DNA from 2 places in the Xylanibacillus composti genome. Region 2 is predicted to be linked to the other one. Evidence: riboswitches for the same ligand, from Rfam matches in the RefSeq annotation. Region 2 holds a riboswitch; the other holds the start of a gene.
The links. Region 2 has a riboswitch for cyclic di-GMP ahead of XYCOK13_RS21120 (methyl-accepting chemotaxis protein). Riboswitches for the same ligand answer to the same signal wherever they lie in the genome.

Region 1 (7,210 bases), on a different contig from region 2:
TCCAGATTGGAATGCAGCTCCGAGGTCAGCCGTCTGTGGTGCAGCATGGACATGCGGGCCCGTCCCATATGCGGGAAGATGCGCCCGTCAATGCGCATGTCGGCCGATTCCGCCGAAACGACCTCGATCTCCGTCCCCCCCAGGAACAGCGCGAGTGCGGCAAGATGGGGAATCTCCACATCAAAGGCATTCTCATGGCTCGGGTTGGCAATGGTCCGCGATAGTCTCGGTTTGTCCTGTTCCGCCTTGATATGACGCAGCGGTCCGTATACGCCGGATTGAATCAAGGCGTGCAGCCGCTCCGTCAACGTGCTCGACAGCCAGTTGGCCACGACAAGCAAATCGATGGCGTACCGCTCCTGTATGAGCCTGATTCTGTCCAGCTGCGTCATGGTCGTGGTCAGCGGCTTCTCCATGATGATGCGGGTATACCCATGCTCCGCCGCCTCGCTCAGCATAGCCTCATGCAGTTCGGGAGGGGTACAGATGTGCACCACCGTGTGGTCCGGATCAAACCCGGCGACCTCGTTCAGGCTGGAGAAAAACACCAGATTCGGTTCTTCCCTGTCGCGCGAATCGGCCTTCGGATCGACCACCCCCACGGTCTGGTTGAACAGCTGCCCCGTCACATCGTCCGCATAAGCTCGGCGCAAGCAATGCCAATGCAAACCGCGGCCTGCTCTGCCAAATCCGATGATCAGCGTTTTTTGCATAGTCAGCCACCCCTCTGTTGCGGTGCATATTCGGCAGCAGCGCACAGACGAACGCGTTCGATGAATGCCTGAATCCGCTGCGGGTCCTTCACGCCTGCCGTCTCCACGCCGCTGCTGACATCGACTGCATATGGCCGAATCTGACGAATGGCCTCCTCGACATTGCCCGGATGCAGGCCGCCAGCGAGGATAATCGGGGCCCGCTTGGCTGCATGAACGGCGTACTCCCAGGAGAACGTCCGGCCCGTCCCACCAGAAGCCCCTTCCACGTAGGCATCCAGCAGAATCCCCCGGGTGCAAGACAGATAAGTGTCAATCGCCTCCACATCTTGGGGGCCGCGCACCGCAATCGTCTTGATGACCGGACGAGCGGCTTGCGCACAATAGTCCGGAGACTCGGTTCCGTGCAATTGCAGCAAATCCAGGCGGCAATACGCGGCAATCTCGTTCAGGCGCGCCAGCCCTTCATTGACGAATACGCCTACCGTCGTCACGTAAGGGGGCAGTTGCTCGACAATAGTTCGCACCTGTTCCGGCGAAACTTGACGCCGTCCTTCCGCGAACACAAACCCGACCGCATCCGCCCCTGCATCGACAGCGGCCCGCGTCATTGTCCAATCGGTCAGCCCGCAGATCTTGACTCGAATCATTAGTTCCCTCCTCGCATCGTCTACTTCTTAACGTTGAGTGATCGGCTTGGTCGCGTTCTTCAGCCTCTGCATATATGACCGTACTTCGCCCTCCAGCTGGTCCGGCGCCGCCTGTTGAATGACGCGAATCAGCGCACTGCCGACGATAGCGCCATCTGCATGACGGCTAATCTCCCTTACATGCTCTTCTGAGGAAATGCCGAAGCCTACACAGAGCGGCAGATCGGTCGCCGCGCGTGCCTGCTTCAAGAATGCGGGCAGCTCCTGCGGCAGCTTCTCCCGTTCCCCTGTAACCCCGTTCACCGAAATGCAATACAGAAAGCCCGAGCCTTTGCTCATCGTAGCGGCGGCCCGCTGCTCACTGGTCGTCGGTGCGAGGAAGAAGATCAGATCAAGCGCATGCGGACGGAAGATCTCTACCCAAGGGTCCGCCATCGTGGACGGCAGGTCCGGGATAATCAACCCATCCACACCGGCTTCAACCGCATCCGCAGCGAACCGCTCCAAACCATAGGCCAGAAAGGAATTGCAATAGCCCATCAGGATGAAAGGCAGCTCGGGATACGACGGACGGAGCCTGGCCACCATCTCGATGCAGGCGCGAAGCGTCGTTCCGTTGGCCAAAGCCTGTGTGCTTGCATCCTGAATGACGCGGCCATCGGCAAGCGGATCGCCGAACGGTACGCCCAGCTCCACCAAGTCTGCGCCCGACTCGCATAGGGTGCGGATCAGGCTCTCGGACGTTTCTGCAGCAGGAAAGCCTACCGGAATGTAGGGAATGAGGGCGCTTTCCCCCTGCTCCCGCAAGCGGGCAAAGGTGCGTTGAATACGATTCATGAAACGGATGCCTCCTTCTCCTTCAGTCGAGCCAGCGCCTCTATCGCTTGGCTCAAATCCTTGTCTCCCCGCCCGGACAAGTTGACGACCAGAATTTGTCCCTCGTCCATCGTTGCAGCAACCTGCAACGCATAGGCAACGGCATGGGAGGATTCCAGAGCGGGCAGGATTCCTTCCTTGTGACAAAGATACTCGAATGCATGCAGCGCTTCGTGATCTTGAATAAACGTATATTCGACGCGTCCGATATCCTTCAGATAACTGTGCTGCGGCCCCACGCCAGGGTAATCCAGGCCAGGCGCAATCGAATGGGATTTGCCGATTTGCCCATCGCTGTTTTGCAGAATATAAGTGTGTGCGCCCTGGAAGATGCCCGGCCGTCCCTTGATCAACGGTCCGGCATACTTATCTGTATCGAAGCCTTTCCCGGCTGCCTGCACGCCAATCAACCTGACTTCCTCGTCCTCCAGGAAGGGACTGAACATCCCGATTGCATTGCTTCCTCCTCCTACGCAAGCGACGATGCAGTCAGGCAGGCGCCCCTCCTGCTCGAGAATTTGCTCTCTGGTCTCCAAGCCGATCACCGACTGGAAATCATGCACGATGTTCGGGAACGGATGGGGGCCGACCGCCGAACCAAGCAAATAATGCGTGTCATTCACGTTCGTGATCCAATCGCGAATCGCTTCGCTGATCGCGTCCTTCAGCGTCTTCTGCCCGGTATGGACGAGATGCAGCTCGGCGCCGTGCAGCTTCATGCGCTGTACGTTGGGCGCTTGCCTCTCCGCATCGACCGCTCCCATATAAATCACGCAATCAAGCCCTAGCAGACTGCAAGCGGTCGCCACTGCCACCCCATGCTGGCCCGCCCCTGTTTCCGCCACGACCCGCTGCTTGCCCATTCGCTTGGCCAGCAGCGCTTGCGCCAGCGCATTGTTGATCTTGTGCGCCCCTGTATGCGTCAAATCCTCGCGCTTCAGATATATTTTCGGCCGTCCGATCTCTGCGCTTATCGCATGGAGCGGTGTGAGCGGGGTCGGGCGTCCGACGAAATCCTTCAGCAGCTTGGCCAGCTCCGCCCTGAAATCCGGATCATCCTTCACCTTCAGATACTCGCGCTCCAGCTCCTCCAAATTGCCGATCAACGTTTCAGCGACGTAAGCGCCGCCGTATTTCCCATAAAATCCTTCCATTCCAGCTGCTTCCCTCCTATACTTGGGTCCCCATATACGAATACGCAAATTCGCGCACGCGAGCCGGGACATCCTGCGCCTTCAGAATCGCTTCGCCTACCAACATCGCATCGAATCCCAACGCCTCCGCCTTCCGCGCATCGGCACCGCAGGTCAATCCGCTCTCGCTAACCGTCACAACGCCTTCCGGCAGCACACGACGGATGTCCTCCGAACGCGCCAAATCCACCTCGAAGGACTGCAGGTCACGGTTATTGATCCCGACAATCCGCGCCCCTGCCGTAACAGCACGCTCGGCTTCCTCGGCGGTAAAGCATTCCACGAGCGCCTGCATGCCCAAATCATGCGCCGTCTCGATCATCTCCGGCAGCCTGTCCGGTTCGATCGCCCGCACAATCATGAGGACCGCATCAGCGCCGACAGCTCGCGCCTCGTAAATCTGGTAAGGATCGATGATAAACTCCTTATACATGACCGGCACCTGAACCTGTGAATCATTGGCGATGCGCTCCACAACATGCGCCCCCCCGCCGAAATACTTCACGTCCGCCAATACGGAGATCGCTCTCGCTCCATACTTCGCATACATGCGTGCCAGCGACAACGCATCGAAGTCGGTCCGCAGCTCGCCTTTGGATGGGGACTTGCGCTTCACCTCAGCAATCAATGAAATACCCGGCTTCTTCAGCGCGCCGTAGAAATCGCGGGGCATTCGCGCACTCGCGATTTTTTCCTTGATTTCCTTCAAAGGGACAAGGCTTTGCTTTTCCTTCACCTCCTGCACCTTATGGGATAAAATCTCATCGAGCATAAACATCACGCTTCTCTCCTTTCGGCGTTCGACCGGAACGGTTGACCAGTTCCGCCAACTTGGACTTCGCCGCACCCGAGTCAATGGTGTCAGCTGCGATGTGCAACCCTTCTTTCAGATCAACAGCTATTCCCGAGATGACGAGAGCCGCGCCTGCATTCAGACACACGATGTCTCGCACAGGTCCTCTCTCACCACCGAACAAGGCGGCAAGCATGTCGCGATTATAGGAAGCATCACCTCCCTTAATGTCGTCGTGGGCGGCATAGCTTAGCCCCAACGACTCCGGTTCTATCAGCGAAGTTGTCAGCGCACCGGCCCGAATCTCATACACTTCGGTTGGCGCGCTCAGAGAGATTTCATCCATACCGTCCAAGCCGTGTACAACCATGGCATGCTCGGTGCCCGACTGGAGCAAGATCTCTGCGTAGAGAGGTGCAAGCTCGCGATGGGATACGCCAAGCAATTGCCGTCTGGGCCTTACCGGATTGCCCAGCGGACCCAACAAATTCAATGCAGTGCGTATCCCCAGTTCGCGCCGCAATGGAGCGAGATTGCGCAGTGCCGGGTGAAACTGCGGGGTGAATAAGAAGGCGAATCCGCATTCTGACAGCCATCGTCCAACCTCATCGGGCGTCAGTTCGATGCGCACGCCTGCGGCTTCCAGCAAATCCGCGCTTCCGCAAGAGCTGCTCGATGAACGGTTCCCGCATTTGGCAACCTTGGCCCCGGCTGCGCTGGCGACCAGTGCTGCCGCGGTCGAGGTATTGAAGGAGCCAATGCCATCCCCGCCTGTGCCACAAATATCCACTACATTCTCCGATACGTACACACGCACCATGTTCTCCCGCATCACATGGAGCATCCCGAGAATCTCCTCGCGCTTCTCTCCCTTCGCCGCCAGCGCAGCCAGGAAAGCGCCGATCTGAGCGTCTGTCCAGGTTCGATTGAGTATCTTCTCCATACAATCAACCGCTTCTTGCAAAGTCAGCGTCTGCTGATCTATTAGCTTTTGCATGATTCGTTTGAACAAGTGGCCCCTCCCTCTCCCCATTTATTCCTATCGGCTTACTCAGAATTATGAGGTTATTAATAGTATATTTAGGAAAATATGTACTACAAGTGAATAAAAAACCACTCCGAAGCATTTAGGAAACGATCGGAATGGATTTCCCCAGCTCCCGGTAACCAGTCTACACTGGCATCTGTTCAAAATGCCTTAGACCATGGCTTTGCAGTCCCTATGTTTCCATAGGTTTGCCTTGTCAACAAGAACATATGTTATCCTTTGCTATATTTGCATTATATTTCATGACCTGTCTGCCGTCTACCGTAAACCATGACTGCTTTTGTCGAATTCCATTATTCCTTTTTAAACACCCGATAGCAGGGTATGGCTTCGCCAACTTGATTTTTCTGAATATTCACTCTAGTTTGTTGTCATCCATACTACTATGACGGACGTCCGTCCGTAAATAGCTTGAAGCCAAATATGGAAAAATAAGCAGAAAGTCTCGGGACCGTCTCCCCTTCCTACCTTTATAAGCTAGTACTAGAAGGCGATTGACGGCACAAGCAGCAAACTGCCTATCCTGCATCTGCGTGCATTCAATAAGCTACGTGTTATATACGGAATGGCAAGCTATTCTGGAACATCTGCTGTTACATTTATGCTTTGACTGTCCATCGACACACCGTCGATCCCTAGAGCTTGAACATAAATACGATTGTGAAGCTTCCGATCACCGAAATCCCATCTCAAGGACCATCCATCACTAGCATCTTGGTCATAACCCATGAGTGTCCTTTCGCCCCAAGCTTCTGTCCCGGTCGGTACTAGCCAAAAAAGAACTGTATCTGTGTTTTTGGCTTCAACATGAATGGTTAAGGATGTAGCCTCTTCCGGCACTACCCACCATCCTGATTTCTCTTGTAAATCTAGAAAAACATTAGTAATCGAAGCACGGGGCATATGTTCCGCATCATGATAGGTCTCGGTTGTTTGACTAGTCGAACATGCGGACAAAATGAATAGTAAAAGAAGTGCAAAGCAAGAATAAGTTGATTTCTTCATATACCCTCCGAAAAAAATTTATCACAATAAGATTTTTTTTGACCTATCCACACCAGCTAATTACTGCGCCATTCGGTTGAAGGAGCTTGCCAATTCGATGCATGGGCTCATTCTTCACTGTCAGCATGATGGCAGGGTTTAAGGTCAGGGAGTAGACAACCGTATGCGGCGTACCAAAGTAATCTTAGAGAATAATTGAATGATCAATATTAGAATTATGATCAGCAGACAATACTCGGTCCCCTTATTCGCCTAAGGGCTCAGCTCGCTCTCCAACACGCGCGAAGTTGACTTCCACTTTTTCCTCTTGCGAGGACTTTTTGATTGACGCGGCAGGTTCACTTCATGGTATGGCCTGGGACGGCTCGCCATATTTATGACAGGTACTTTCGTCGATACACTTTTATGTACAGATTCCGCCATGCGCAAGTATCCAAGCTAAATGGGGAAATTAGCTCCTATCGCTATAGGACTTTCAACGGCTAGAAGATGTGTGCCCCTGTGCACGCAGCGTATAAAAGGGCCGGGAATCCTTATGCAATGGATTTCCCGGCTCCTATTGGGTGTTATAAAAGCTGCTACGATGTTTTAAATACATTAATTGTGCAGGTAAGGATGCTGTGGAGTGATGCATTGACGTTCTGGTAGTCTGGGGAACACAGGGAGTCAGAGAGTGCAGATCAGATTCATGCCAGAACCGTAATTACATTCAAGAGAATTACTGCCAATGAGTACCAGAATAACTTACACCATTTCTTTTGTATTCGTAATCAGCACCAAGTTCCTGGCTTGAAGCCCAAACATTCGCTGTTCCACTCTCATCAAATTCCGTAACAGATATGGTTTCGACTAAAGGGCCACTATAATCGTAAGTTGCCGTAAAAAGTGAGCCGCCATAGACAATACCAATCACATTAACTCTTAATCTATTT
Region 2 (7,210 bases):
ATACGAGGCTGTCCGAAAAAAAACAGCAATTCACTGCGAACCATGAACAAAATAAAGCCCAAGAATGCCGGAAAACCAACATTCTTGGGCTTTTCCTTGCTTCCAACGCTCGCCAAGGAATTTTCTAGCGAGCCCCTCCCGCAAGGTTTCTCTGAATCATGCACTAAATCAATTCCGATATTTGCAGCAGCCGCTCTACGATGGCGGCAACCTCGGCTCTCGTAATGAATGCCTGAGGCGCAAGCCCGGTGTCGCTTCTGCCTGTTATGATCCCTGCTTGAACGTTGTCAGCTACAGCCTGGTACGCCCAGGAGGAGACTTGCGCAGCGTCTTCATACGAGTGGAGAACTGCGTCCGGAGACTGGTTCCCCGACTGTGCGCTCAAGCCTGTAAGCTTCATCGCATTGGCGATAATGACCATCGCTTGCTCGCGTGTAATGTTCTCATTCGGGAGGAAGGTGCCGTCCCCGATTCCCTGGATCAACTTGTACTCGTGTGCCGCACGGATCGCGCTGTTATGCCAGTCTGTTGCTTGGACATCTGCGAAAGGACTGTGTCCCTCTTGCAGTCTCAATCCGAGGCCGCGAACGATAATTGCCGCGAACTCGGCGCGAGTAATGTTCCGATTCGGGTCGAACAGCTCGCTGCTGACTCCGCTCACAACCATCCGCGATCCCATGTTATTGACCGCATTCTGGGCCCAATGGTTCTCTACATCCTTAAATCCCACCGGATTCCACACGACGGCGTACGTGCTATTGGTCAAGCTGTTGATGCGTGCATAATAGGTGCTGTCCCGGATCACAACCTGGGTTGGCACATGGCGAACCGTTCCATCCTGTTCGATTACCACACCTGTTGTAATGCGGTTCGGATCTACCCCTTCAGGCAACGCCAATTCGCGTTCCACATAGGCTTGGAATGCAGTCAATTCTACTTCGCGCCCGTTATATTCTGCGGTCACCTTGAAGTGAAGCGGCGGGGCAACCAGCGTAAATCCGCCCTTGTCCGCAGCTGCATCCACTGTGCGCAAGGTATCGGCGGTTGGCGAGCCTATCTCGATCTTCACCTTTATATCCTGCAACGACACATTCGCCCCCAGACGTTCAGAAAGCTCGTCTATGAGGATGAGCGCCGCCGGCAAGGTATAAGCTGCCTGCCCTGTGCGAATCTCGATTACCGCTTGCAGGTCTTCCATACTCTTAATCATTCGACCGTTCAACTCAGCTATCGCCACATCGCTGTCGGCCTCTATCGGCACCGTGATCACGGCGCCAGCGCCTTCGTCTTCAAGGCGTTGCCGAAGCTTGTCCTCGTCCAGTACAATCGTCGTTACACTCTGGCCATTTCTTTCACCTGTTGTGGCTGTGCCTGCATGCTCTTCCTTGCCATTAACGAGTACTATGACCTCTGCACGCGAAGGCGTGCCCGGTTCTGCAGGCTGAGGCGGCGTACCGCCACTGCTTCCCCCGCTGCTCTGCGGCCGGCGCGGCGTAGCGCTTGTGCGGTTCGAGACAGCAATCGTTGCTTGGTTTTCATCCAGCGCGTGTACGACGAACTGATACGTTCTGCCGTTATCCAACTGATCAACCTGATACGCATAGACTTGGCTTGTCACTGTCGTGGTCCAGTCATCGTTCGTATACACACTGTAGTAGACAGCATCCGTAACCGAACCCCAGCTCAAATTCACAGAGCGGTTCCCGGCCACAGCCGTCAGAGCAAAATCCCCTACAGGACGGACCGTCAGCACCGCCGATGCGCTGGTCAAGCTTCCCGCAGCATTGGAAACGACTACGGCATAACTTCCCGCATCGCTTGCCGCAACATTCTGCAACGTTAACTTCGACTTGTTCTCACCGGGCATGTCCACGCCGTCCTTCTGCCATTGATAATGCAAAGTCGGCGTCCCCGAAGCGACGACCTCGAATACAACGGTCGCTCCCTCTGTCACAGATTGACTTTGCGGCTGGGCTGCAATGGCTACCGGCTCCGTTGCCGAGCCGACGGTGAACAGCACCTCGATCGATTCGGCAATGCCGTAGTCCGCCGTGACCGTTACAGTAGCCGTATACGTACCGGCAGGCAAACCAGTCTTAGGCGTTATGGTAAAGCTCGTTTGTGCATGGCTGTTATCGAGCTTCACTGCTCCCAGAGCGCCAATCTCGAAATGTGCGGCACTTGCTCCGCTCACTTCCACATCTAGTTGATCGACCTCTCCATGCACGTGTTTGGTGATGGACACCTTCTGCGGCATGGCTGCATCGTATCCTTCAACCGCTATCGGGAATATAAGCGTGTCGGCCGGCGACAATCCGATCAACGTGAGGAAAGTATGCTGCTCATTCGTCGCATAGTGTTCCGCCGCCGTTCCGGAATGACCGATCAGGGTCAAGCTGGCGGACTCCGCCTGATTGTCGCTGAACGCGCCATCATTCAGCTCCACATCGCGGTTATAAAGGGTTACGACGGTTAACTGATTGTCAGCGAAGGCGTTCTCGCCAATCGTCTTGACACTCATCGGCAGCGTTACAGTCGTCAAGTCGTTGTTGCTGAAAGCTTCGCTTTCCAGAGTGACAACCCCGTCTGGAATCACTACACTGGTAAGCGCTTTGCCCTTGAATGCGCCATTTCCAATCCGCGTAACCGCTACGCCTTCGATTGATTCGGGAATGACGACATCCTTAGGCCCTCCCGTCAAGTAGCCGGTAATCGTCCCTGTGCTGGCATCGAATAGGAAAAAACTTTCCGGCTGCGGCGTCACCGCAGTTGAAGGTTCAGACGCATTCGAAGTCCCTACGGCATTCGTAGCCTCAACGGTGAACGTGTACGCTACTCCATTCGTCAATCCCTCTACCGTAATCGGACTTGAACTGCCCGTAGCCGTAATGTTGCCCGGACTCGATGTAACCGTGTAAGAAGTGATCGGGCTGCCGTTGGCAAACGGCGTATCGAAGCTGACTGTTGCCTCGGCGTTGCCCGGTGACGCGGCTACATTCGTTGGAGGCTCCGGTGCAAAGGCTAACGGTGTAATCGGAGTAGACGGCGCGGATGCCGCCGATGTGCCCATCACATTCGTGGCTGTGACGGTGAACGTATAATCGACGCCATACGTCAGCCCCGTAATCGTGATGGGACTGGCCGTGCCTGTATTCGTTATGCCTTCCGGCGAGGAAGTCACTGTGTACTGTGTGATCGGACTTCCCCCGTCATTAGGTGTATCGAACGCGACCGTCACACTGTTAAAACTTGGCGTCACCATCACATTCGTCGGCGCAGCCGGCGCGGACGGCATCCGCGCTACCCTGAGACGAAATTCGCTGGACCCTGTTCGTTCGACCCAAGCCGCGTACAATTGCCCGTCATAAGTGCCGAATTGGGGATAGCTTGCGGTCGAGCCGCTGGCAACATTCAGCCCCATATTCCGGTCCGCCAGCGCCCAAGTAGTCCCATCGTAGGCTTTCACCCGCAGCACCCCCCCTGCAATCCACCCTGCATACAGGCGATCATTGTGGACGATTAATCGGGGATGATCCGTCACTTCGGTATTGATATTCAAGCCGGAACTCACATCCTTCCAGCCGTCCCCATCATAGGCGTGCACGCGAATACGATTGGTGCTGGCTTCTTTCCAAATCACATGCAACTGATCGTTGAATACAGCCGCATGCGGAGTCAACGCATGCGAGGACGGGTTCTCCGTCCGTCCGCCCTCGTCAACAGATACCCAATTAGTGTTGCCCTCATATCTGCTGACTCGTACTTTGCTTACCCCTGACCCCATCTCCCGCCATACCGCGTGCAAGCTTCCTTGAAACTCAATCAGCGTTGGATTCAGGCCTGCATTTGAACTCAATCCTCCGTTAGGCGTGACGAGATTCCACTGCGGCGAATCGGCATCACCACTATATTTCTTCACATGAATATTGTTCGCTTCATACCAGATGGCATAGAGCTCATCATTATACACCATCAAATCGGGATCATTGGCTGTGTTCGTACTTACATTAAGCGTACCGCCGTCCACCGTCGTCCAATGTTCGCCGTCATATTGCCTAACCCTCGCTTGATAGTTAATCATCGTGTAGTTTTCATACCAGGAGGCGAAGAGCTTGCCGTCGTAAACTTCCAGAGATGGGAATACCGCTGAATTATTAGGCGACCCAGCTTCTGCATTGACGCAGCCAACCATGACACAGCCATCATCCCCTCCTTGGACAGATTCCCAATTGGTACCGTTATAACGCATCACGTGCATTTCCCTATAATTTCCATCATACAACTCTGACCAGATTAGATATAAATACCCGTTGTATTCGATAAGATCAGGTCGCACCATACTCCCCTGGCTCGTAGTTATGCCCTCTTCACCACTCACGTTGCTCCAGCCGCTAGCCGCATGCGCGGTATCCGCGATTACCAGTTGGGTCAAAAAAAGCACGCTGGCCAGCATGCCGATCAGTGCCCTTCTCCCCATTGCGGCCTTGTGTACCATTCTCCAATTAGCTCCATCATATTCCGCCAAATTAGTCATCCTCCATCTGTGTGGATTTGTCGAAGAATGTCGAAGTAGGTTGCAATCTATTATATATGCCTACGATCAACAAACGATCAACAAACGATCACTAAAGCGAAATGGCGAACGCCCGAGAAACATGCGCGGGCGCAGTTCTCGGGTCGAAGGGGGTCAGTTGGCATCTTTCGTGACCACTTATGCCCCCGCCACTGCCGATCGACCTTGCTGATGAGAGCGCCGCCGCTGACTTTATGTAACCTTAACGGACATAGATGACCGTCAGAGGGCGTATTGGCCTTTTTTTGAAATGCAACGGACACGAATGACCATTAGCGATGCACTAACCAGCAAAACCGGGTTTTTTGGGCCTCTAATGGACATATGCGGCCGCTAGAAAATCGAAGGAACGTTTTTTTCGCTCTAATGGACATATGCGGCCGCTACAGATTCAAACGACTGGTCCGGTCAACCTTTCTGCTCTTTCTGCTCTTTCTGCTCACCGCCGTTACTTTTTTCAAGCTCGGCTCTTGCCGCTATTCCAGCATATTGAGCAGGAACGTAGCAACGAGTATTCGCATATTGGGCTGGAAGCAACAAGGACTTCATGGCGCCCTCTCCTCCGCCAATCGCAACACCAGCGTGTGGAATCTTGTCGAAATTTGTATTGTAAAATAACTCGATTTCGTTTACACTAATGACAAAATTCGGATTGATCCATACAGCCAGGTTCTACGTAAAAACTCCATATTCTTCGATCAAGGCAAAGCTACGGAAACGTAGTGACGCAAAGCTACAGGGGCTACCGCAGCGTCATCATGCTGCCATGCCAGCCAGCTGCCGTTTGCTCAGGAAGTACACGCCAGTAGACGGGGTGTATTTTTTGTTTGAAAAAAGGTTATGACCAAGGGGGATGCATCCATGCTGTCCAAGTTCAATCATCTAAGAATCGGCACCAAGTTGTTCGGAGTACTTCTGCTGGCTACAGTCGCTCTTGTGGTTAGCAACGGCTTTCTCATGCAGTCGCTCAAGTCAACAGCGGAGGAATTGGAACAGGAATTGTACGACGAGCTTTACTATGCGACGCATTACTTATTGAATGCAGACCGCGACTTTTACCAGGCGGAACAAGCGTTCATGAGCATTCAGGCCAATGAGTCGGCTACTTCTGAACAACTGGCAGTCTGGACGTCAGACTTCCATGAAAACATCGTTCAAGTTACGGAGCGGATGAATCAGGCCAGGGACATCCTGACCGTGGTCGATGGGTTGCAGCCTGACCAGGTGCTCGCGCACTATGAGGATTTCTTCCGGCAATTCACCCATTGGCAGCAGGATGTCGAACAGTTCATCACCCATCAAACGGATGTGCCGGCGTCAGAACTGGAGCGCTTGAGGCACGAATTTAATCAGACTCGCCATGTGATCGATGTGCTGCAGCAGGATCTGGAGCACACCGCTGTCGCCAAGGTCCAAGCTCTGATCGAAGCGAATCAAAGACAGATGCTTCTGTCATGGGGGTTAATCACCTTATGCATCCTCATCGTCTTTATGCTGGGGTTCCTGCTTATCCGCCACATCACCAAGCCCGTAGCCAGACTTGTTCACCAGATGCAAGAAATTGCGGACGGCAGCTTGCAGCTGCATCTGGATGCTAAGGATACCCAGCGTCAGGATGAGGTTGGGCAGCTTGCAAGATCCAGCCATGCCATGGTGGCGTTCTTGCTCGACATCATGCAAAAGTTGAAGCAAATCTCAAGCCAGGTCGATCAGCAAAGCGCCGTCTTGACGCAAGCGGCCAGCGAAGTGCGCACCGGCTCGGAGCAAGTGTCTGCTACGATGCAGCAGTTGTCAGCAGGCGCGGAAGAACAGGCAAGCACCTCCGGGGACATCTCCAGCTTGATTGACCAGTTGAATAAGCAGATCGTGCTGTCCAACGAGGACGGCAGGGTGCTGGAAGCGCATGCGAAGAATGTGCATCAGGCTTCCGATCAAGGGAAGCAGGAGATGGCACGCTCGGTCGAGCTGTTTGAAGAAGTGGCCGCCTTAGTTGCAGATTCCACGGACAAGGTCAATCACTTGGAGCTGCGCATCGATGATATTTCCAAGCTGAGTGAGGTCATAAAGGGAATCGCGGAGCAAACCAATTTGCTGGCCTTAAACGCGGCGATTGAATCTGCCAGAGCCGGAGAAGCGGGCAAAGGATTCGCGGTAGTCGCCGCAGAGGTCAGAAAGCTCTCCGTGCAGGTGAATGCTTCCGTCGGAGAGATCGCGGAGATTATCCAGGGCATTCAGGCAGAGACGCGGAACATGGCGCATTCGATGGCGCAAGGACACGACAGAGTAGCAAGCGGCCAGCAGCAAATCCACATCTGCCGTGACCACTTCACTCACATTAACGCAGCCGTTGCCGCCATGACTGAACGCATTCAAAGCGTCACCAGCAATTTGGTTCAAATCGCTGCCAACAGCGAGAAGGTCAGTCTGGCCACAACCGAAATTGCAGCTGCTTCTGAAGAAGCCGCCGCAGGCATCGAGCAATGCGCCGCTACAGCACAGCAGCAAAGCTCCGCCACGCAGGAAGTGGCCAGCCACGCCTCGGTGTTGAAGGAGCGTTCCGGCGAATTGCACGATATCGTGAAGCAATTCCGCTATTAATGCAGGAGCTCTTGCGGCTCGTTCCATGATTAGTGGAGC

Region 1: another riboswitch for cyclic di-GMP. It lies ahead of trpD (anthranilate phosphoribosyltransferase); the one in region 2 lies ahead of XYCOK13_RS21120 (methyl-accepting chemotaxis protein).

Annotation. Positions count from the first base shown of each region.
Region 1 covers NZ_BOVK01000012.1:2,274-9,483, reverse strand. Annotated here, with positions in the region: gene XYCOK13_RS04330 (Gfo/Idh/MocA family protein) at 1-713, opposite strand, end outside; gene XYCOK13_RS04325 (phosphoribosylanthranilate isomerase) at 716-1,363, opposite strand; gene trpA (tryptophan synthase subunit alpha) at 1,391-2,200, opposite strand; gene trpB (tryptophan synthase subunit beta) at 2,197-3,393, opposite strand; gene trpC (indole-3-glycerol phosphate synthase TrpC) at 3,410-4,210, opposite strand; gene trpD (anthranilate phosphoribosyltransferase) at 4,194-5,237, opposite strand; cyclic di-GMP riboswitch class I at 5,385-5,476, opposite strand; gene XYCOK13_RS04300 (hypothetical protein) at 5,847-6,278, opposite strand; gene XYCOK13_RS04295 (hypothetical protein) at 6,997-7,210, opposite strand, start outside.
Region 2 covers NZ_BOVK01000089.1:5,388-12,597, forward strand. Annotated here, with positions in the region: gene XYCOK13_RS21110 (S-layer homology domain-containing protein) at 164-4,525, opposite strand; gene XYCOK13_RS21115 (hypothetical protein) at 4,982-5,122, opposite strand; cyclic di-GMP riboswitch class I at 5,266-5,358, shown strand; gene XYCOK13_RS21120 (methyl-accepting chemotaxis protein) at 5,435-7,171, shown strand.